Regions from separate parts of the Polymorphum gilvum SL003B-26A1 genome, predicted to be linked through region 2. Evidence: riboswitches for the same ligand, from Rfam matches in the RefSeq annotation. Region 2 holds a riboswitch; each other region holds the start of a gene.
What was found. Region 2 has a riboswitch for cobalamin ahead of nrdH (glutaredoxin-like protein NrdH). Riboswitches for the same ligand answer to the same signal wherever they lie in the genome.
Positions count from the first base shown of each region.

Region 1: linked by a shared signal. The riboswitch ahead of SL003B_RS05985 (energy-coupling factor ABC transporter permease) and the one ahead of nrdH (glutaredoxin-like protein NrdH) in region 2 are both predicted to bind cobalamin.
Region 3: linked by a shared signal. The riboswitch ahead of SL003B_RS10265 (HupE/UreJ family protein) and the one ahead of nrdH (glutaredoxin-like protein NrdH) in region 2 are both predicted to bind cobalamin.

Region 1 covers NC_015259.1:1,269,646-1,275,103, forward strand. Annotated here, with positions in the region: gene SL003B_RS05975 (cytochrome-c peroxidase) at 1-310, opposite strand, end outside; gene mbfA (iron exporter MbfA) at 886-1,869, opposite strand; gene SL003B_RS05985 (energy-coupling factor ABC transporter permease) at 2,002-2,685, opposite strand; cobalamin riboswitch at 2,737-2,949, opposite strand; gene SL003B_RS05990 (SLC13 family permease) at 3,032-4,807, opposite strand; gene ychF (redox-regulated ATPase YchF) at 4,907-5,458, opposite strand, start outside.
Region 2 covers NC_015259.1:1,552,264-1,557,721, reverse strand. Annotated here, with positions in the region: gene SL003B_RS07360 (hypothetical protein) at 1-151, shown strand, start outside; gene SL003B_RS07355 (calcium/sodium antiporter) at 206-1,150, shown strand; gene SL003B_RS07350 (rhodanese-like domain-containing protein) at 1,160-1,564, opposite strand; gene SL003B_RS07345 (PhnA domain-containing protein) at 1,773-2,366, shown strand; gene SL003B_RS07340 (YqaA family protein) at 2,378-2,815, opposite strand; cobalamin riboswitch at 3,003-3,211, shown strand; gene nrdH (glutaredoxin-like protein NrdH) at 3,312-3,533, shown strand; gene SL003B_RS22725 (class Ib ribonucleoside-diphosphate reductase assembly flavoprotein NrdI) at 3,537-3,800, shown strand; partial or broken gene SL003B_RS07330 (class 1b ribonucleoside-diphosphate reductase subunit alpha) at 3,725-4,063, shown strand; gene nrdF (class 1b ribonucleoside-diphosphate reductase subunit beta) at 4,072-5,049, shown strand; gene nikR (nickel-responsive transcriptional regulator NikR) at 5,060-5,458, opposite strand, start outside.
Region 3 covers NC_015259.1:2,127,486-2,132,943, reverse strand. Annotated here, with positions in the region: gene cobN (cobaltochelatase subunit CobN) at 1-1,157, opposite strand, end outside; gene cobW (cobalamin biosynthesis protein CobW) at 1,351-2,433, opposite strand; gene cobU (bifunctional adenosylcobinamide kinase/adenosylcobinamide-phosphate guanylyltransferase) at 2,430-2,987, opposite strand; gene SL003B_RS10265 (HupE/UreJ family protein) at 2,992-3,636, opposite strand; cobalamin riboswitch at 3,670-3,901, opposite strand; tRNA gene SL003B_RS10260 (tRNA-Asn) at 4,238-4,313, shown strand; gene SL003B_RS10255 (phospholipase D family protein) at 4,561-5,458, opposite strand, start outside.

The DNA of each region.
Region 1 (5,458 bases), 280 kb from region 2:
CGTTGCGCGGACCCTTCTGCCAGCCGTGGCCGATGGAGGTCTCCAGGTTGTCGTCGCCGCCCATGCCGACGTTGTGGCAGGTGTTGCAGGACAGCAGGCCCGAGCGCGACAGGCGCGGATCGAAGAACAGCATGCGGCCGAGGTCGATCTTCTCGCGCGTCACGGGGTTGTCTGCGACGGTCGGGACCGAGTGGGGAATCGGCTGGAAGTAATCACGTGCCTCGGTCAGAAGCTCGGACTGGGCCTGCGCCGGGGTTAGCGACAGGGCAAAAACCGAAAGACTGGCAAGGAGTAAGCTGGCTCTGGTCATATCAACCTCCGTTGGATCGAGGTGCGGCCAGTTTATAGCAGTTCCAGTTCGCGGCATTGCGGCAGCCGCTTGACAAGGAAAAAATCGGATAAATATACTCAACTTATCGCTTCGATCCATGATCTTCGGCTGAGTCTGGACCCTGAAAGAAAGAGGAACGCCTTTCCGTTCAATGGCTCTTCTAGGGAGCTTTGATTTTCCTTTGTTGCGGACAATGAAGCCCAGAAAAACGGTTCAGTACTGGCTATGTCTTGCGGTCTTGTCCGGCTGACCCAGGATCGTCATCGGTTCGATTTGCCGTCCGATCGTGTCGTCTTGACTTTGGTCAAGGACAAGGGCATGAGGATGAAGGCCGGTTGCACCATCTGGCCGCAGCCGGGCCGGAATCGACCGAAAAATCCGGCGTCCTATTGCCGCAGATTTGCCGTAAAGCCGACTCGGCCGGCGACAGGCTTCGGGCAGATCGGGTCCAGCCTGCCGTTGCCAACCTGCCGTCGACCAGTCTGCCGTTGACCAGCCTGCCGCTGACAGGGCGCGATATCGCACCGAAGGCGAGAAGGCGGACAGGATGCGTCTCAGGCGTTGCCGATCAGGATGCCGGCGGCCAGCACCAGCGAGCCGCCGAGGACGACCTGGAAGGTGGCGCGCAGGAACGGCGTCTCCATGAAGCGATTCTGGATCCAGGCGATCGCCCACAGCTCGACGAAGACGATCATCACCGCGACGGTGGTCGCGGTCCAGAAATGCGGGATCAGATAGGGCAGCGCATGGCCGAGGCCGCCGACGGCCGTCATCACGCCCGAGGCGAGACCGCGCTTGACCGGCGAGCCGCGTCCCGACAGCACGCCGTCGTCGTGGGCGGCTTCCGTGAAGCCCATCGAGATGCCGGCGCCGACCGAGGCCGACAGCCCGACCAGGAAGGTCTGCCAGGTGTCGCCGGTGGCGAAGGCGGCGGCGAAGATCGGCGCCAGCGTCGACACCGAGCCGTCCATCAGGCCGGCGAGGCCCGGCTGGACGTAGGTCAGGATGAACTGGCGCCGCTCGGTACGGCCTTCCTCATCGCGTACGTCCTGCGGCGTCAATTCCCGCCCCAGGCGGATGGCGAGGCTTTCATGGCCCTTCTCGGCCAGCGCCAGGTCGCCGAGCAGCTTGCGCGTCGAGGCATCGGAAACCCGCTTGGCCGCCTCCAGATAGAAGCGGTAGGCCTGATCCTCCATCCGCTCGGCCATGGCGCGTACCTTGTCGAGACCGAGCGGGCGCACCAGCCAGTCCGGCTTGCGTTCGTAGTAGCCGCGTACGTGTTCGCGCCGGATCAGGGGGATGGTGTCGCCGAAGCGCACGCGGTGCAGCTCGATCAGGTGCTGGCGGTGCTCGTTCTCCTCCTCGGCCATGGCGTCGAACACCTTGGCGGACTGCGGAAACTGCTCGCGCAAGCCGTCGGCATAGGCCTTGTAGATGCGCGCGTCGTCTTCCTCGGAGGAGATGGCGAGCGCAAGGATCTCCTGTTCGGAGAGCGAGGCGAACTCGCGGCGGCCGAAGCCGAGCAGGCGGCTGAACATGCGAACCTCTTTAGAGTAATTCTAAAGAATTATAGGCTGTTCATCCGCCCGAGCCAAGGCCAGGGATCATCCCGCAGGCAAGATGCCGCAGAGCACGGGAGACCCGCAGACCGGCCGCCGCGGGACGCGGTGTCAGACCGCCTCGTGGTAGAGGCGTCGATAGAGCAGAGGCGACAGGGACAGTCCGGAGATCGTCTTGGCGGCGGCCAGGACGGCCAGATCGACGAGCGGTTCGATCAGGATCACGGTCAGGTAGGCAGCGCCGAAGGCAGCGATCGAAGCGAGGTTTTCCGTACCGAATCCGCTGCCGTAGAGCGCCCAGAACGCCACCCAGGCCACGACGCCACCTTGGTAGGACGTCGAAAGCGCGAGAGCTTGCCAGTATTTCACGTCCACATAGGGCGTCTTCGCCGGAATGATCCGCTTCGCCAGCAGGCTGACGGCGAACAGCGGCACCAGCAGGGTCGTCACATTCATGCCGTACTGGGGCAGATCGAACGGCGCGAACAGCAAGCCCTGCAGCAGGAGCCCCGTCGCGAGGCCGATGGCGGCCGGTCCGGCGCCGAAGACGAGATAGAGCGTCGATCCGAGGATCAGGTGTACTTCCGAAACGCCGACGGGGTGGTGCGGCAGGAGTTCGAAGAAGGCGAAGACGAGCGCCGTGGTCACCAGGCTGCGCAGGGCCACGGCCTGGAAACCGCCATCGTGGCGGACGGTGTATCCGATCATCTTGGCCGCAAGCACGAAGGCCGTTCCCGCGGTGGCGTAGCTGAGCACGATCTTGGCGCCGTCGACGACGCCGGGTTCGATATGCATGTCGTTCTCCTTGCCGCACCCTCCGTGCGGCGGCGGTTGCGTTGTTGGGCGGCTGGGCCCGGTCCGATGGCAGGTCTCCTGGCTTGCGGCGCGTTGCGCGCCCTCGCCTTCCCAGCCGTCCGGCCAGTGGCTCGTAGAGGTGCGCTCGCCGCTCACAGTTGCGGGGGCAGCCACGGTCTCGGTCCCTGATGGGTAATCCTCACCGTGTTCCCTTTTCATCCGCCGCGCGTCATGTTTGGCGGAACCATCACGCGAAATCGTGCACCCGCGCGCAGCCGGGGGCAAGCCTGCCGGCCATACGTAATAATCCGGGCAGATGGGGAGGGGCGCGGTGAGCGCCAGGGCCCTACAGGGGCCAGAAGACGAGGATGGACGGCACGGCGACGGCCAGCACGATCAGTTCCAGCGCCAGGCCCATGCGCCAGTAGTCGCCGAAGCGGTAGCCGCCGGGGCCCATGATGATGGTGTTGTTCTTGTGCCCGATCGGGGTCAGGAAGGCGCAGGACGCGGCGACCGCAACACCCATGAGGAAGGCGTCCGGATTGACGTCGAGCGTGCGGGCGACCTGGATTCCGATCGGCGCCGCGATCAGGGCCGTGGCGACGTTGTTGAGGAAGTCCGACAGCGTCATCGTGACGACCATGAGGGCCAGGAGAACCACCCACGCCGGTGCGCCCCAGGTGAGGGCAACGATGCCGGATGCGATCAGTTCGGCGCCGCCCGAGGTTTCGAAGGCGATGCCGAGCGGGATCAGCGAGGCCAGAAGCACGACCACCTGCCACTCCACGGCCTCGTAGACTTCCGTGCCGTCGACCAGACCCGTGGCGGCGTAGAACACCGCGCAGGCGGCCAGGGCGACGGGCAGGGAGGTGATGCCGGCGACGGTGACGGCGATGGCGAACAGGAACGCGCCGACGGCCAGGCCGGCCTTGTTGCGCTGGACGACGCCGGTCCGGCGTCCCTCGAGCGGCAGCACGCCGAGCCAGGAGGTTGCCGTCTCCAGGTTCTCGGGCGTGCCGAGCAGCAGCAGCACGTCGCCCGGGTGCAGTGTCAGCCGGCGGACGCGGTCATGGAAGCGCCTGCCCTGGCGGGAGACGCCGAGCAGTGTCACGCCATGGCGATAGAGCAGGCGCATGCCGGTCGCCGTCCGCCCGGCCATGCGGGAGGTCTCGGGCACGATGGCTTCCATCAGGGTGAGGCTGCCGCCGGTGACCCCGGCCTCGTGTTTTTCGGAGCCTTCGAACTCCAGGTCGCCGGCGCCCATGAAGGACTCGATCGATTTCGGGTTGCCCTCGACGATGACGAAATCGCCTTCCCGTACGGGTTCGCGGCGAGCGAAGCCTGGCAGACGGCGGCCGTTGCGGACCAGGCCGAGGACATTGATGTCCTTCTCGTCGGCGAGCGGATAGAGATCGCCAAGGGTGAAGCCTTCGCTCTTCGAGCCTTGGCCGACGCGCAGTTCGGCGACATAGAGGGTTTCGGCCGCTTCGGTGTCGGCCGGCGCGGTCCTGACCCGGGCCGGCAGCAGGCGCCAGCCGACGAGCGCGACGAACAGCACGCCGAAGATCGAGACCGTGGCGCCCACCGGGGCGAAGTCGAACATCGAGAAGGGGGCACCGAGCGCGTCCTGCCGGTACTGGGCGATGACGATGTTGGGCGGCGTTCCGATCAGGGTGATCATGCCGCCGAGGATGGTGGCGAAGGAGAGCGGCATCAGCGTCAGCGCAACGGCCCGCTTCGCCTTGCGCGCCGCCTCGATGTCGAGCGGCATGAGAAGGGCGAGGGCGGCGACGTTGTTGATCACCGCGGACAGGGCCGCGGCGACGATCGACATGACGCCGATATGCCTGGAGACGCCGTTGCCCGTCGCAATCAGGCGGCTGGCGACGAGTTCGATGGCGCCCGAATTCATCAGTCCGCGCGAGACGATCAGCACCAGGGCGATGATGACGACGGCGGGATGGCCGAAGCCGGCGAACATCTGATCCGTGGGAACCAGCTCCGCCGCCGTCGCGACGATCAGGGCAGTGAAGGCGACCAGATCGTAGCGGATCCGGCCCCAGATCAGCAGTGCGAAGACGAAGCCGAAGATCGCGAACAGCGAGGCTTGATCGATCGTCACGTCGTGGCTCCGTCCGTTCCGTGTCGCGCAGGCCCAGTCCGTCCAACGATGCGGGCCGCGCGTGGTTCCCTTGACGGGCGGCCCGCCGTGACGGCGGCGTCAGGTGTTGAACTTGAACAGCATCACGTCGCCGTCCTTGACGACGTATTCCTTGCCTTCGTCACGGGCCTTGCCGGCTTCCTTGGCGCCGACCTCGCCGCCGAGCGAAATGTAGTCGTCGTAGGCGATGGTCTGGGCGCGGATGAAGCCGCGCTCGAAGTCCGAATGGATGACGCCGGCCGCAGCAGGCGCCTTGGTGCCCCGGGTGATGGTCCAGGCGCGGGTTTCCTTCGGGCCGGCGGTGAAATAGGTGATCAGGCCGAGCAGATCGTAGCCGGCGCGGATCAGACGGTCGAGGCCGGGTTCGCTGAGGCCGAGGGTTTCCAGATATTCCGCCTGCTCGGCGTCGTCGAGCTGGGAGATCTCGGCCTCGATGGCAGCGGAGATGACGACGGCGCCGGCGCCCTGGGCCCTGGCCATCTCCTCGACCTTCGTCGACAGGGTGTTGCCGGTGGCGGCGGAGCCCTCGTCGACGTTGCAGACGTAGAGCACCGGCTTGGAGGTGAGCAGGTTCAGGCCCTGGAGGATCTTCCTCTCGTCGGGCGAGGCGAG
Region 2 (5,458 bases):
GGCCCTTGCCGGCCTGCTCGGCCTGCGCGTCGTCGGCCTGACCATCGCCGCGCTCGTACTGGTGCCGCCGGCCATCTGGGCGACCGGTGCCGTCGCGGTGCTCGCGTGGAAGGCCGAACGCACCCTGCGCGAGCAGGCGCCGCAGACCTGACCCGATCGTCATCGCCGCCTTCCCGCTCCGCACCGCTTCGGAGAACGACCCATCATGCTCGCTGAAACCGCCTTTCTCGTTCTCGGCCTCGTGCTGCTCTTCGCCGGCGGCGAGGGCCTGGTGCGCGGCGCCGTCTCGCTCGCTGCCCGCCTCGGCATGCCGCCGCTCATCATCGGCCTGACCGTCGTCGGCTTCGGCACATCGATGCCCGAACTGGTGGTCTCGGTGAAGGCCGCCTTCCAGAGCTCGCCCGACATCGCCGTCGGCAACGTGGTCGGTTCCAACACCGCCAACATCCTGCTCATCCTCGGCGCCGCGGCGCTGATCTCGCCGATTCCGACCGCCATACCCGGCATCCGGCGCGACCTCGCCGTCATGCTCGCCGCCGCCCTGGTCATGCTCGCCCTCGGCCTGCTCGGCCATGTCGGACGCGGCACCGGTCTCGTCATGGCCGCCACGCTCGCCCTCTATGTCGGCTATGCTGCTTGGTCGGCCCGCACGGACCACACGGGCGAGGACGCCGCTCATGCCGCCGTGCTGCCGCTGTGGAAGGAACTCGCGGCCCTACTCGCCGGGCTCGTCGCCCTGGTTGCCGGCGCCGACTTCCTGGTCGGCTCGGCCTCGGCCATCGCCCGCAGCCTCGGCATCTCGGAGGCCGTCATCGGCCTGACCGTCGTCGCCGTCGGCACCAGCCTGCCGGAACTGGCGACCTCGGTCGTCGCCGCCTTTCGCCGCCATTCGGAAATCGCCATCGGCAACGTCGTCGGATCCAACGTCTTCAACGTGCTCGGCATTCTCGGCGTCGCCGCGGCCCTGCATCCGCTCCACATCGCCCCGCAGATGGCGCGCTTCGACATCCCGCTGATGCTCGCCGTCAGCCTCGGCCTGGTCGGCCTGCTCCTCGCGCTCGGCCGCCTGTCGCGGCCCGTCGGCGCCGGTTTCCTTGCCTCCTACGGTGCCTATTGCGCCTGGCTGTTCGCCACCACGCCTGGCATCTAGCCGCCCGGATCAGCGCTTCTCGACCGTCTCGATCGCCCCGCCGGCCTCCTTCCAGGCGCCGAAGCCGCCGTCCAGGTGCACGACCGGGGCGAGCCCCATCTCCATCGCCGTCTTCGCCGCCAGCGCCGAGCGCAGGCCGCCGGCGCAGTAAAACAGGAAGGTCTTGTCCTCGGCGAACATCGGCTTGTGGTAGGGGCTCGCCGGGTCGATCCAGAACTCCAGCATGCCGCGCGGGCACGAGAAGGCTCCGGGGATCTTACCCTCGCGCTGGATCTCGCGCACGTCCCTCAGGTCGACGAAGACATAACCGTCGCGCCCCAGCAGATGCTTCGCCTCCTCCGCGCTCACCGCCGCCACCACCGCATTGGCCTCCGCCAGCAGCGTGTCGATGCCCTTGACGATCGTCTGCGCCATGTCCCGTTGCCTCCCGCTCCGCGTCCTCCGCATTTCAACATCTGAAGTATTGTAGTGTCGAGCAAGCGGTTCCGCTTGATCGGAAAGCGTCCTGGCGCGCCGCGCCGCCGGTCCAAGTCCTTTCGCCGCAGCACAAACCGCTCGTCTGACGGTCGGCGATGGTCTACACCGCGCATCACATCCCCTGCCCCGGACGAAGGACCCGCCCATGACCCTGCTCGACGCCCTGACCGCCCGTGCCGGCGGAGCCTGCGAACTCTGCGGCGCCGGCGCAGGTCTCACCGCCTTCCTGCTTGCCCCGCGCGCCGACGGCAGCGCCGAAACGGCGGTACTGGTCTGCGAGACCTGCCGCGCGGGCCTCGAAGGCGGCGATCTCGATCCCACGCACTGGCGCTGCCTCGCCGAGAGCGCCTGGAGCCAGGAGCCCGCCGTGCAGGTCGCCGCCTGGCGCCTGCTCACGAGACTGCCGGCCGAACCCTGGGCGCGCGACCTGCTCGACCAGATCTATCTCGACGACGAAACCCGCGCCTGGGCCGAGGCCGGAGCCGACTCCGAAACCGCCTCGGCCGCCGATGGCGAGGAAAGCGTCGTCCACAAGGACACTCATGGTGCCGTCCTGTCGGCCGGCGACACCGTCACCCTGATCAAGGACCTCAAGGTCAAGGGCGCCAATTTCACCGCCAAGCGCGGCACCGCCGTGCGCAACATCGCCCTGGTGCCGGACAATCCCGCCCAGATCGAGGGCCGCGTCAACGACCAGCGCATCGTCATCCTGACCGAGTTCGTGAAGAAGGCGACCTGAGTCGCAGCCCCCTACACCGCGCCGAGCGTGATCGCCGCGACGACCAGGTAGCGCCCGGTCTTGGCCACGGCGACCAGGATCAGGAACGGCCAGAACGGCTCGCGCAGCACGCCGGCGGCCACCGTCAGCGGATCGCCGATGAACGGCGCCCAGCTCAGCAGCAGGCTCCACTTGCCGTAGCGCTGATACCAGCGCGACGCCCGGTCGAGTTGCGCCGTCGTGACCGGGAACCAGCGCCGGTCGCTGAACCGCTCGACGCCGCGCCCGAGCAGCCAGTTGACCACCGACCCGAGCGTGTTGCCGATGCTGGCGACCACGATCAGCAGCGCCGGCGAATAGGCGCCCGACAGCAGCAGCCCGACAAGCCCGACCTCCGACTGCGCCGGCAACACGGTCGCCGCCAGGAACGACAGCAGGAACAATCCACCATAGGCGCCGACGTCAGCCACGCCGCCATCCGGCACACGCGTCCGCACCGTCCGCCTGCCGGCGCTTCGCTCTGCTTGTCGCTGCTGTCGGATCTGCCTGCCGCCTCATGCTCCCCTGTCTGCGGTGGTCCCCTGCCGCTGTCAACAGGCCTGACGCGGTCTGCCCCGTCGCCATCATCAATTTGTTGACATCCGGGGCCCGCCGCATACCCTATCTTGTGTTCAAGGTCCTTCGATTCGGGAGTCTCGAAGGCTAAGAGGGAAGCTGGTGAGACTGGAGAACGGTCGAATCCGGCGCTGCCCCCGCAACTGTGAACGGCGAGCTTCTGTCCGAAAGCGCCACTGGGATGTCCCGGGAAGGCGGACAGGTGGTGATGACCCGTGAGCCAGGAGACCTGCCTTGTTCGGAAAACGTCATCGGGCGGCGGGCCCGGGGACGCGGAACGGGCATGCCTTGTGCCGTCTCCGACCGTCTTTCGCCTGCCTCCCTTCACACTTTCGGGGCGAAAGGACCAAAATGACCGTTACCGTCTATTCCAAGCCGGCCTGCGTCCAGTGCGACGCCACCACACGCACGCTGACCGCACGCGGCGTGGCCTTCGACATCATCGACCTGACCGAGGATGACGCCGCCATGGAAGCCGTCCAGTCGATGGGCTATCGCCAGGTGCCGGTGGTCGTCGCCGGCGACGACCATTGGGCCGGCTTCCGCCCGGACAAGATCGGCGCGCTTGGCTGAACCTTGGGCCTGCTCGTCTATTTTTCGAGCGCGTCCGGCAACACGCACCGGCTGATCGACCGGCTGGACCTGCCGGCCCGGCGCATCCCCACATGCGCGTCGGAACCGGTGCCGGCGGTGCGCGAACCGTTCGTCCTGGTCGTGCCGACCTACGCGGACGGCGAGGGCCGGGGCGCGGTGCCCAAGCAGGTCATCCGATCGTCTCGAAGATCGAGATCCGCAAGGAGGGTAAGATCGGCCGCGTCTACTACCCGGCGCCATTCATGACCAACGACAATCTCGACTACTACCGCGACGCCTACGAGATCGGCCCGGAGAAGATCATCGACACCTATGCCGCCGCCACCCGGCACGTCGACCAGGGCCTGTCGCTGACCCTGTTCTTCCGCGACAGCGCCACCACGCGCGACATCAACCGTGCTCAGATCCACGCCTGGAAGAAGGGCATCAAGACCATCTACTACATCCGCCTGCGCCAGATGGCCCTTGAGGGGACCGAGGTGCAGGGCTGCGTGTCCTGTTCCCTGTGAGGCCACCCATGACCGTGCATGCAAAGATCCGATCCGTTCCGGACGCCGTGAACTGGAACCGCCTGCGGGATCCCAAGGACCTGGAGATCTGGAACCGGCTGACCGTGAATTTCTGGCTGCCCGAGAAGGTGCCGCTCTCCAACGACATTCCGAGCTGGGCGACGCTGACGGCGGCCGAACAGCAGCTGACCATCCGCGTCTTCACCGGCCTGACCCTGCTCGACACGATCCAGAACATGATCGGCGCGCCGGCACTGATGGCCGACGCCATTACCCCGCACGAGGAAGCGGTGCTGACCAACATCGCCTTCATGGAGGCGGTGCATGCGCGCAGCTATTCCAGCGTCTTTTCCACCCTGTGCCGTACGGCGGAGGTCGACGACGCCTTCCGCTGGTCGGCGGAAAACCCGCAGCTGCAGGCGAAATCGCGGCTGATCCTGAACGAGTACGACGCCTCCGGCACGCCGCTGAAGAAGAAGATCGCCAGCGTCTTCCTGGAAAGCTTCCTGTTCTATTCCGGCTTCTATCTGCCGATGCACTGGTCGAGCCGGGCCAAGCTGACGAACACCGCCGATCTGATCCGCCTGATCATCCGCGACGAGGCCGTGCATGGCTATTACATCGGCTACAAGTTCCAGCGCGGCCTGGAGACCGTGAGCGAGGCGGAACGGCAGGAGATCAAGGACTTCGCCTTCTCGCTGATGTTCGACCTCTACGCCATCGAGGCGAAATACACCGAGAGTCTCTGCGACGGCGTCGGCTTGACCGAGGACGTCAAGCACTTCCTGCATTACAACGCCAACAAGGCGCTGATGAACCTCGGCTACGAGGCGCTGTTTCCCGACGCCGTCTGCGCGGTCAATCCGGCGATCATGGCGGCGTTGTCGCCCAATGCCGACGAGAATCACGACTTCTTCTCCGGCTCCGGCTCGTCCTATGTCATAGGCAAGGCGGTCGCCACCGAGGACGAGGACTGGGACTTCTGAGGACGCCGTGTCAAAAGCTGCTGCGGACCTTCAGGTGGGTGTGCTCGCGCGGAGGTCCGTCATTGTGGACATGCCGGGTGGTGTCCTCGGCCACCGGGATCAGCCCGACCGTGCCGTGCATCACGCCGCGCTCCAGGAACAGGGCTTCCGCATAGGACGTCACGTCGGCGACCCGTCCGCGCATGACCACCACGTCGAGCGAGGTGGAATGGTCGAGCGGCACCGACAGCGCGGCCACGGTCTGGTCGTGGCGGTCGAGCCGGCTCTGCGGCACCCGCGCGGCCAGGTTGCGCACCGACTGGTCGATCGTGCAGCTGATGACGCCGAAGCAGCCGGCCTCGGCCGGGCCGCCGGCAACGGTCGACAGGCCGCGCCGCACCAGGTCGCGGATCGTTTCGGAGCGGCTAGT
Region 3 (5,458 bases), 580 kb from region 2:
AGCACCAGCGCGACCCGGCGCCCGGCGGCCGGCGTGCGCGCGAGCCGGGCCCAGGCGGCGGCGAACTCGGCGACGAAGGCCGTGCGGCCGGCGTCGCCGACGAAGCGCATCGGCGCCGACTGGGTCGCCGGGTCGAAGGCACCCTCCTCCTTGAAGGAGACGGCGCGGGTGGTGAGCCGGCCGTCGACCTCGGGCAGCACGACATGCATGGCGAGGTCGCGCACCGACAGGCCCTGGTCGCTGTCCGCCCAGCCCTCGCGCGAGGACGACGAGAACACCACCTGCAGCACCGGCCGACCCGGCGCGTCGAGCGGCGTGGTCGCGTGCACGGCACCCGCCTTGCCGACGGCGAAGGCGGTGGCGTTGAGCACCACGTCGGGCGGCGCGGCGGCCATGAGGCCGGCGAGCACGGCGGCGGATTCGGCCTCCTTGAGCGAGGCGACGAACACCGGCAGCGCGTTGACGCCGGCCGCGTCGAGCGCGGCGACCAGCGCGTCGACCGGCGCCGTCTCGCCGCCCTGGACGAGCGCGCGGTAGAACACCACCGCCGCCAGCGGCCGGGCCGGATCGCGCCAGGTGGCGGCGAGGTCGTCGAGGCCGGGCGCCCCATGGCCGGGCAGGTAGAGCCCGGCGCGCGGCAGCGGCGCGGGCGGCGGCGGCGCGTCGCCAAGGCCGATCAGATGGGCGGCATGGCGCAGCGCGTTGGCGTGGTTTTCCGCCCCGCCCTCGACGCAGTAGCGCCAGAAGCGGCGCGCCGCCTCGACCGGTACGCTGGAGCGCCGCGCCAGCGCCTCGTCCCAGCCGTCGTCGCCCGGTACCACCAGCAGGGCGACGCCGGAGCGGCGCGCCTCCTCCTCCAGCCGCTCCAGGCCGTAGGCGAAATAGGCCGCGCCGCCGAGCAGGCGCAGCACGACGAGCTTCGAGCCGGCGACCGTCTTCTCGGCGTAGAGGTCGACCGAATAGGGATGGGCGAGCGCCATCAGGCTGGCAAGCCGCAGGCTGGCCGCTCCCGGTCCGAGCCGGCGCTGCGCGGCGGCGAAGGCGGCGAGTTCCGTGTCAGCGGCCGTCAGCAGCACGATGTCGGCCGGATCCTGGCCGAGGTCGACCGCCTCGCCGCCGTCATCGATCCGCCCCGTCCGGCTGGCCAGGATGTGCATCAGCGGATTCCTTGCGCAAGGCTGCGGACGGCGCCCGCCGGCCGGCCCGCGATCCTGTCGGCCCAGCGCCCCCCACCGCCCGGCAGCGGAACGGGCGCGGCGGTGCCCCATCCTCCACCCGGGAGAGCGCCGCGGAGATCCGGGGTGACGGGGCAAGGCAAGGTCATGTCTCGGCCAAGCGTTGTCTCGGGGCTCAGGCCGCCGCAGCAGCGAGGGCGGATTCGACGCCGGCGCGGTCGAGCCCCTTGAGGCCGATGACGACCAGGCGGCCGGGAGCGGCCGCGCCGGCGGCGAACCAGGCCTCGACGCGCGGGCCGACGGCCTGGACCATGGCCGGCGCGGGCTTGCCGGCGACCGCCACCGCGCCCTTGATGCGGAGCACGCCGGGCCGCGCTATGGCGGCGAGCACGCGCGCCTCGGCGTCCTTCAGCGAGACGAAGGACGCGACGTCGAGGATGAAGCTCTCGAAATCGTCATGGTGGTGATGGTCATGGTCATGGTCGTCGTCGTGGTCGTCGTCATGGTCGTCGTCGTCGTGGTCGTGATGGTGGTGGTGGGCGTGGCGCGCGGCCAGATCGTCCTCGGCCGCCGCGCCGCGCCCGAGCAGCACGTCGACGGGCAGGAAGCCCTTTTCCGCCGCCACGACATGCACCGTCGGGCGCACGTCGCCGGCGATGTGGGCGCGCACGCGCTCCAGCGCCTCGTCGCCGACCAGGTCGGCCTTGTTGAGCACGACCAGGTCGGCGCAGGCGAGTTGGTCGTGGAACAGCTCCTCGACCGGGCTGTCGTGGTCGAGCGCCGCGTCGGCGGCGCGCTGGGCGGCAAGCGCCGCCTCGTCGAGCGCGATGCGGCCCTCGGCGAGGGCTGCGGCGTCGAGCACGGTGATGACGCCATCGACGGTGACGCGGGTCTTCACGCCCGGCCAGGAGAAGGCGCGCACCAGCGGCTGCGGCAGCGCCAGGCCGGAGGTCTCGATGACGATGTGGTCGGGCGGCGTGTCGCGGTCCAGCAGCTTCTCCATGGTCGGCAGGAAGTCGTCGGCGACGGTGCAGCAGATGCAGCCGTTGGTCAGCTCGACCACCTCGTCGGCGGCGCAGGCCGGATCGGCGCAGCCGTCGAGCAGCGCGCCGTCGAAGCCCATGTCGCCGAATTCGTTGACGATCAGCGCGATGCGCCGGCCGCCGGCATGGGCGATGAGGTTGCGGATGAGGGTCGTCTTGCCGGCCCCGAGGAAGCCGGTGACGATGGTGGCGGGGATCTTGGAAGCCGTGGTCATAGGCGCATGTCCGCTGCGGGAGTGGGTTTGAGAAGGACCGGCAGGCCGCAGGCGACGAGGACGACGCGCCCGCAGACCCGTGCGAGGTCCTGGTTGAGCCGCCCCTGCGCGTCGCGGAAGGCGCGCGCCAGGGCGTTGTCGGGGACGATGCCGAGGCCGACCTCGTTGGTGACGAAGACGACCGGGCCGGCGAGCCGGGGCACCAGCGCGCACAGCGCGGCGACCTCGGCCGGCACGTCGCGGCCGGCCAGCATCAGGTTGGAGAGCCACAGGGTCAGGCAGTCGACCAGCACGGCACACTGCGGCCGCGCCTCGGCGGCAAGCGTCGCGGCAAGCTCGAGCCCCTCCTCGACCGTGGTCCACCCCGGCCCGCGACGGGCGCGGTGATCGGCAATGCGCTCGCCCATCTCGCCGTCGCCGGCTGCGCCGGTGGCGAGATAGACCGGCGCAAGGCCGCTCGCCAGGACCAGATCTTCGGCGAACCGGCTCTTGCCCGAGCGCGCGCCGCCGGTGACGAGGACGGCCGGGGCGGCTGCCCCGGCACCGCTCGGCATCGGCTCAGCCGAACAGCTGCGCGCTCAGGGCCGACAGGCCGACGCCGACGACGCCGGCGCCGACCAGCCGCGGCATCAGCGCTCCCGCCTGACCGGCCGCGCGCGGCGCGGTCAGCAGCATGGCGAGCGAGGCGATGGCGGTCTGGATGACGGCGAAGCCGAGGAAATAGGCGTAGAGCGGCGCCGGCTCGGCGCCGACGATGGACTCGCCGTAGGCATAGCCGTGGAACAGACCGGCGAGCGCGAACAGCGCCGCCCAGCCCGCGCGCGGCAGCGCGGTGCCGGTGACGATAAGGGCGCCCACGGCGAGCACCGAGGCGGCGATGACCAGTTCGGCGAGCGGCAGGTCGACGGACTGGAGATGCACGACGACGCCGGCGACGGTCGCGACGACGAAGGCCGCCGGCAGCAGCAGGCTGCGGCCGAGCAGCCCGGCGGCGATGCCGACGGCGACGACGAAGGCGAGATGGTCAATGCCGATGACCGGATGGCCGAGGCCCGACAGCAGTCCCTGGACGAAGGTCTGCGGCATCTCGCCGTCCATCATGTGATGGGCGGAGGCCGGCGCCGCGGCGAGCGTGGCTAGGACGAGGGCGCCGAGGCGCGCCAGCGGAGTGGCGAAGAGACGGGTCTTGACGAAAGCGGTCATGGGATCCTCCGGCCGTCCACCCGACGGCGGCTTGGGTTGCGTCGCGTCGCGGCCGGTCTCCTGGCTCGCGGGTCGTCGCCCTTCGCCGCGCCTTCCCGGCGCCTCGCGTTCAAAGGCGCCAGTGGCATGCTGCGGCAGGGCTCGCCGCTGACAGTTGCGGGGGCAGCTGCGGACTTGGGACCTCGGGGTGAGTCGTCCCGCACCGCATTCCCGTTTCATCCCCTGGGCTTTGCCCGTGCGGGGAACCGTGACGGTTCTGTTGTAGCCGCAACCGGACGGGCCGACAAGGACGCCTTGGGGCGGATCCCGGAGCGATCGCACGGGAAACACGCGCGGCCGGATGGATCCCCGCGCGGGGCGGGGACGACCCAAGCCGGGCACGGCGACACGGGCCGTCCGCCCCTCCTCGGCTCCCCGGTGTGGCCGGACGGCGCCCGGAAGCGTCCCGCAGGCGCGCCAAATCCGGCCCGTGATCCGACCCCGACACAGACCCGGCGCCTCGCCTTGTGGAAAACTTCGTGCAGAAAGGGCTTGGCAAAGCCGTTGCGGCTTTGTTATACGCTCGCCACCGACGGCGGCCGACAGGCGCGCCCCATGGTGATCCGCGATAGCTCAGTTGGTAGAGCGTTCGACTGTTAATCGAATGGTCGCAGGTTCGAGTCCTGCTCGCGGAGCCATCCTCTTCCAAGCCATTGTCCGCAAGTTGTTTTCGTGCAATCGCGACCGATCGGCGTTTTGCTCCGGTGAGCAAACCCAAGACGATCGTCCGCTATTCCATCGGTTTCAGCATCGGGTCTCACGCCGATAGCGCGGTCGTGACTTGCGCGTGGACGTGAAATTCCGAAGACGGGTATGGTTGGGGCGCGGTAGGCGGTCTCGAGAATAGCTGCTTAGCGGCTCAAGCGACTCTCCGCTTGAGCGACCTCATGCCCCGTGCGACCAGTCCAGTGCTTCGAGATCGGCTTTCGGGATGATCCCGTGAGTCTCCAAAGCGGCCTGAAACCGCTCGTCGAGCCACGCTCGACCTTCAGCCGACACCTCGACAGCCGGTTGCTGGCGATAGGCCCTGCGCGGATCGGTGTTCCCGCTTCCCCGGGAAACATTGCGCTTTGTCGGCGCGAAGGAGTTCGGGCCTAAGTGATCCATCAGGTCATTCAGAGAAATGCCGTTCGCAAGCGATCCCGCCAGGATCTCTGCATGATGCACGCGAACGAACCTCGGCCAAGTCGCCAGCCAAGGCTGACGCGCGATCTCCTTATCGGTCGCATCGTCGCGTCCCGGTTCATGCCGCACCGCAATAGCCCGGCCGAACACGTGTATGTCGTTTTTGCCGTTCGGATCGCGCGTCAACCGGCCGATGTACATGACCGCGCCCTCTCGAACGCCCGTAGGCCGCTTTGCCGCCGGATAAGCCAAAAGGCGATGACAGTTCGCCCGTCGGACCAGTTCGGCGGTCGGATAAGACAGCGCAAACCGGTCGCTGCTGACACCAAGGAATTTCACGAATGCCTGGGCGGCCTCGGCGACGAGCGGCAAGGTCGCCCAAGCCAGAGGACTCGCAAACCCTACGTCGACGCCGAAATCTGCAAGCTTCTCCTGGCGGATTGGCTGTCCGTGTGACAGGCGATGCCGGCTCATGATAGGCTCCCATCGCTCCAGCATCCCGGCGGTCAGATCAGGTCCGCAGCGCGCCCAAAGATCGTCGAAATACGCCCTGCAGGTTTCCAGGACACCGGCATCCGCGGACACGAAGCCGAATTCCAGATTCCGGCTCAGCGCGGCTTCGGTCAGATTGGCCGACGTGACGATTGCCCGGTCTGCA